DNA from 2 places in the Solibacillus kalamii genome. Region 2 is predicted to be linked to the other one. Evidence: riboswitches for the same ligand, from Rfam matches in the RefSeq annotation. Region 2 holds a riboswitch; the other holds the start of a gene.
What was found. Region 2 has a riboswitch for FMN ahead of ribE (riboflavin synthase). Riboswitches for the same ligand answer to the same signal wherever they lie in the genome.

Region 1 (3,260 bases), on a different contig from region 2:
AAAAATACCCGATTTCCAAGTCGCTTTTGCAATTTCTTTTTTATCTGTAATACCTGTCCGTTTAATCGCATGGATGACTACAATACCGAACGCAAGTGAAGCAAGTGCATCCATCGTATTATACCCTTCTTTAAATCCTGTCATAAACGCCTCGTTAATATAGGCCCCAGCAGGCTCAACAAATTTCCCCATTGGAGAAAATAGACTAATTCCGATTAATACAAATAAAAAGATTAAAAAAGCTGGCGTTAAGTATTTTCCGATAATGTCCATTATTTTCGCCGGATTTAACGAAAAGTAAAAAACTATCGCGAAGAAAATAAAACTGAATACCGCTAGCCACAATGTTGCCTGTGAAGGATCGATAAACGGTTCAAATCCAACGACAAACGGTACTGTTGCTGTACGTGGAATTGCAAAAAACGGCCCGATCGTTAAATATAAAGCCAATGCAAAAAACAATCCAAACATCGGATGTACTTTACTTGCCAAATCACGCAATCCATTACTTCCCGACAATCCGATTGCCAGAATTCCTAAAAACGGCAAACCAATTGCCGTAACTAAAAAGCCAATTAGCGCAAACCAATAATTCGTTCCTGCCAATTGCCCCATTTGAATCGGAAATATTAAATTTCCCGCTCCAAAAAACATACCAAACAGCATCGTTCCGATTACTGCATAGGTTGAAAATGGTATTTTTTTGTCCATCATATTCTCTCCCAAGATGTCATTTCATGGTGTTTTAATGAAACGTCCTAATTTTCTTAACAATGTACAATATCATATCAGCCCTATAACAGAATGACAATAGTAATAGTAAATATAAAAGGAGCGGTGTCATAAAGTTAACACTTTTACGACATCGCTCCGAATCTTATTATTTAATTAAGCCAAATATTGTCGGCGCTGATTTTCAATCCATACACGCATTGTACGGTAAAGCATCGTCACGACAACAATCATCATAATTCCTTTAACAATATTAAATGGTAAAATACCCAGTACGATCGTTTCGTACATATTATATTCGAAGCCTAGTAAGTACGTATACAGCGGTAAGAACGCCACATAATTTAATGCTGCCATTCCTAGTGACATAACAACCGTAGAAACAACTAAGCCTGTCATTAACCCTTTTGCAGAAGGGAATTTTTTATAAATATAGTAAGCTGGTAAAATGAATAATACACCTGTAGCAAAGTTTGCCATATGACCTACCGGAATCCCTTCAGGAGCCCCTGTGTAAATCCAGTCAAGCACATTTTTGACAAGTTCAACTAGAATACCCGCAACAGGACCCATTGTAATTGCCGCAATCAATGCTGGCACATCACTGAAATCAATTTGTAAAAACACCGGGAACCATGGTAGTGGGAAGTTTAACAACATTAGAACAAATGAAACTCCACTCAGCATTGCGATTGTTACGAATGATCGTAACTTTAAACTTCTTTTTTGCATATAAATCTCTCCTCTTTGCTGATTCCATCTCGCAAGAAGAAAGGACGTATCAAATCATTCCATGAAAAAACCCTTATACTCAAATAGAGCATAAGGGAGAAATAGGCACACTTAAATAAAGGGTCTATCAGTGCATTTGCAGCAATTCCTGATTTTTGTATACGAAAAAATATTCCGCAACAAATAAGGAACTTGAAAATAAGTACTGCAAAGCACGGCATTTTCAAAAAATGACGACCGTACCTTCACCTTCTCCCATCCAGACTATACTGTCGGCTTTGGAATTGCACCAAATCCTGCACACAAAAAGTGGCTCGCGGGCTCGAAAAGTTTGACATAACTTCCTCCAAGTAAATGGTCAGAGGTTATCACTTTTATTACCGCCGGTCGGGAGTTACACCCTGCCCCGAAGATGAATCAATATGAAATTTATGTAACAATTACCTTGCTACAATTCTTATTATATATAAAAAAAAGGAATTGTAAAGCCCATTGCTTACAATTCCTAGTAAATTAATTTGGATTATTGAAATTCATAATGGATACGATTTGCAGCAATCGGCTTCTCCACTGGTTTTGTGAAATCAAAACCGCCCCATTGTTCCTGTACAATATTTTCGAATTTGACTTGTTTATCAAAACTTGCCGCTGTCATTATTAACCCTTCAATCATTCGCATTGCTTGTGCAGGCTCGTAATTCTCCAAGTTTAAAGGCTCTTCAAATGTAATCGTAACGACTGATTCAGCGTCTTCAACTTTTAAATATACACCTGGCAATATAACCGTTCTATATATATCGTTCGCTTCCACCGTCATATTTTTGATTGCTTCTTCCACATTTGTAAAGCTCATTCGGAAATTCGGACTTAAATATACCGCCCCATTGCGCATCTGATACATAAAATAATTATATTGAGCGTTCTCATCGTTTAATAGAAACGGCTCATTTACATCTCCAATATGATCGAAGGAAATTGGTTTTCCTGAGATATTTTCTATTTGCACTTCCGTATATGCATCACTGAAAGTATCGACAAGTGAACCAAGATAATTCGATAAGGAAGCTGTTCCTGCATCATATTGGTGACCTTCCGGCAATATGTGAACAAGCGTGTTCCCTTCTTCTCGCAATTCACCCTTGTATGGATGATATTCATTAAACCCGAGCGACTGTTCATCAAGCAGCGGACTGAATGTATTATAAAGTTCCAGCTTTGACGGATTTTCTGTACCTGTTTTTTCGGCAACAACTTCATTTGGAATCAATATGCTCACTGGTACGCTTTCTGCATCATCCCCTGCAAGACCAATTTCTAATAATGTGTTGTCGGCAAGCTCATTTTCATAAACTAACGTTTGCTCCGGTTGAGCTTCCGTCGTAAAACTATTAATCATGGAGCGCTCATGTTGTGTAGACGCATCTTCTTTTGCACTCATCGTCATATTTTCTTCCGTTTCTGGAGTCTGAATGTCAAATGTTTCATTTTGCATTGTGACGGACTCATTATTCCCTATAAATTGCGCGCTGATTAAAACAATAATAAATATTGATGCAATCGAAACGAATAACGGTGCCCAACGGATGCCTTTTTGATTGTTTTGCTGTATATGAGGCGGATCTTCATTAAATGCTCCATCATCCTTTAATCGATTAAATACCTCATCTTTTGAACGATGATCGGTTACTTTCGGTGCTTTTTTCAGAAAAAGTTCAATCTCTTTTTCATCCCAATGCTCCTTTTTCATAATGGATTCGCCTCCCTTCCTTCTTGCGCTTCCAATAACAGCCGCAGAT
Region 2 (3,260 bases):
ACATATCCGAAAACCAGCTTTCGTGTTCTCCAATTCGCCAGTAGTTGGTTGGTCGGATTTTGCGCACCATTTTAGTCATCGTTTCCCTCCTCTAATATACTGCTGTCGAAAATTAGAGATTTTAGACGAGCATATTCTATTCTTAATGCATGCTCGCCTTCTTTCGTAATTTCATATATTTTTCGCCGCCCATCGTCTTTTGCCAATGCGATTAATCCGTCTTTTTGCATTCGTGATAGGACACCATATAACGTTCCGGGCCCCATTGTTAAACGGCCTTTTGATACTTCTGTAATGGATTGCATTAACTGATAACCATGATTTGGACGCATTAAAGTCAATAATACGTAATACATTGCTTCAGTCATCGGTCCGCCATTATAAGACATATACATTCCTCCAACTATTATGTCACGCGATATATCGTATAACGTAATAATAATCTACATGAAATTATTTGTAAACTTGTTATTGAAAGCAAAGAAAAAACCACCCCAAATTTTTTGGAGTGGCATGCACTAATATTTATTAAAACATTTTATTCAAGTTTGCCATTTCAATTGCAGACATTGCGCTGTCGTAGCCTTTATTGCCTGCTTTCGTACCAGCACGTTCAATTGCCTGTTCGATATTTTCAGTCGTAACAATACCGAAAATTACCGGAACTCCTGTATCCAAGCCCGCTTTTGCAATTCCTTTTGCTGCTTCGTTACATACATAATCATAATGAGTTGTAGAGCCGCGAATGACCGTACCTAAACCGATAACTGCATCATAATTATTTGTTTCAGCCATTTTTTTTGCTACAAACGGTACTTCAAAAGCACCTGGAACCCATGCTGTATCAATGTTTGCTTCGTCAACACCATGACGTTTTAAGCCGTCAATTGCACCACTTAATAATTTATCATTAATAAATTCATTGAATCGCCCTACGACAATTCCGATTTTCAAATCTGTTCCGAATAATTGTGCTTCAAATGTTTTTCCCATTTTAATTACTCCTTTTTATACCAGTACGGTAGTTAATTTTATATATTGAACTAAGTCTTCGATAGTAATAAATTTCAGGTTATGTTTTTGTGCTATCTTTTTGAGCTGCGGCATGCGGGCCATTGAACCATCTTCGTTCATAATTTCACAGATAACTGCGACTTCATTCGAACCGCATAGCTTCGCCAGATCGACGCCTGCTTCCGTATGCCCGCGACGCTCCAACACGCCTCCCTGTTTTGCAATGAGCGGGAACACATGGCCCGGACGATGAAAATGCTCCGGTTTTGTTGCAGGATCAAGTAATGCTAACATCGTTTTAGAACGCTCAAATGCACTTATACCTGTTGTTGTATGGATATGATCGATACTAATCGTAAAAGCTGTTTGATATGTATCGGTATTGCTTTGCACCATTGGATGAAGGGAAAGCTTTTCTGCAATTGCAGATGAAATTGGTGTACAAATTAACCCTCTTCCATAAAGCGCCATGAAATTAATATTTTCCGGTGTAGCGAATTCTCCTAAAACTAGAAAATCTCCTTCATTTTCACGGTTCTCGTCATCTGATACAATAATAATCTCACCGTTTTTCAATGCATGAATTGCTTCTTCAATTGTATTCATTTTGTCACCACTCCTCTAAAATCCTGTACGTTGCAAAAAGTCCATTGTAATTGTACTTTCCGTTTGATTTTGTAAATGTTTTTTTACATATTTTCCGATTAGATCTGTTTCAATGTTTACAACATCTCCCGGCTTTTTATAGCCTAATACAGTCTGCTCATACGTATGAGGGATTAAGGAAATGGTAATGAATGTGTCTGTCACATCAAAAATTGTTAAACTCGTGCCGTCCACTGTAATTGAGCCTTTCTTGATGCATTCTGCAATCAAATGCTTTTCCATCGCCAGATCAATATAAACTGCATTGGCGACGGGTCTTTTCCGTTGAATTGTTGCAATTCCATCAACATGGCCCGAAACAATATGCCCGCCGAAACGTCCATTCGCCGACATTGCCCGTTCCAGATTGACAGGCATACCTGCTGCTAATTGCTGGAGGCTCGTTGCTTTGACGGTTTCTGGCATAACATCCGCTAAAAATACGGATGACGAGAATTGTTTCACTGTCAGACAGACACCGTTAACGGCAATGCTGTCCCCGAGTTGAACATCGTCTAGAATTTTGTTTGCGCGAATGGCTAGTTCCATCGCTTGTGTGGACTGGCTGATCGATTCAACCGTCCCTAGTTCTTCAATGATTCCTGTAAACATCCTGCTCACCTCTTTTTAAAATTAAAAAAGAACCCCGATTGGATTCGGAGTTCGATGAGAGGAAAATTGAGCATCATCAAATAAGCTTTTTGAAGTTATTTTTCAAAAAACTGCTGACATTGCTTCCTTCTCCCATCCAGACTATAACTGTCGGCTTTGGACTTGCACCAAATCCTGCACACAAAAGTGGCTCACGGGCTTAGAGTTAAACTCATCACCGTCGATTGGGAATTTCACCCGACCCCGAAGGAAATTATTTTTTTCAATAAAATAAAAAATCCCGTCACAAAGGCGCGACAGGAAAAGTGTATAGCAAAAAATCACATTTAAAATCAAATTTTTAAAAAATGTGTTGCCATTCCTTCTCCCATCCAGACTATAACTGTCGGCTTTGGATTTGCACCAAAATCCTGCACACAAAAAGTGGCTCACGGGCTTAGAGATTAACTCATCACCGTCGATTGGGAATTTCACCCGACCCCGAAGGAAATTATTTTATTTGAAAGTTATTGTAACATAAATATTTTAAAAAGCTAATAGTATTTTAGCACCTACTTACTTTTTGTTCCTTCAATCCTTTTACCTCTACCCCTCTATTATTAAAATTTTGAAACTTTACTCAAGGTAATGCGTAGAAGAATATACATAATATTACAGAAAATAGAAAGGAGTTATTAAAGCTGATTTTAAGTGTCTTTCATTTGCTTGGTTGCTTTTTTAGGTTTTATTTTTATAAAATATAGCGTCGGATAATCTTCAGTAATATAACAAAACATTTTTTACGGTAATGGAGGCTTTTATGGCTAATAATTCACAGTCGAATAAATATCTTATCTTTATAGAACTACTGTTTTATGCAGCTTTACCCTATGCAATATGGAAGTTTGGCCGAGAACCTTTTGGTGATTATGCCGCGATGCTGATGTCCACTGTTCCCGGAATAATTTATACTGTTTACCGCTTTGCAAAAGATCGGCAGTTTAATGTGA

Region 1: another riboswitch for FMN. It lies ahead of CBM15_RS15740 (ECF transporter S component); the one in region 2 lies ahead of ribE (riboflavin synthase).

What each region holds. Positions count from the first base shown of each region.
Region 1 is NZ_NHNT01000012.1:100,330-103,589, forward strand. Features, by position in the region: gene brnQ (branched-chain amino acid transport system II carrier protein) at 1-711, opposite strand, end outside; gene CBM15_RS15740 (ECF transporter S component) at 889-1,464, opposite strand; FMN riboswitch at 1,708-1,882, opposite strand; gene CBM15_RS15745 (hypothetical protein) at 1,988-3,211, opposite strand; gene CBM15_RS15750 (RNA polymerase sigma factor SigX) at 3,208-3,260, opposite strand, start outside.
Region 2 is NZ_NHNT01000003.1:130,576-133,835, forward strand. Features, by position in the region: gene CBM15_RS07590 (DUF2812 domain-containing protein) at 1-79, opposite strand, end outside; gene CBM15_RS07595 (PadR family transcriptional regulator) at 72-389, opposite strand; gene ribH (6,7-dimethyl-8-ribityllumazine synthase) at 529-993, opposite strand; partial or broken gene ribB (3,4-dihydroxy-2-butanone-4-phosphate synthase) at 1,012-1,620, opposite strand; gene ribE (riboflavin synthase) at 1,636-2,271, opposite strand; FMN riboswitch at 2,392-2,526, opposite strand; FMN riboswitch at 2,627-2,763, opposite strand; gene CBM15_RS07615 (VC0807 family protein) at 3,071-3,260, shown strand, end outside.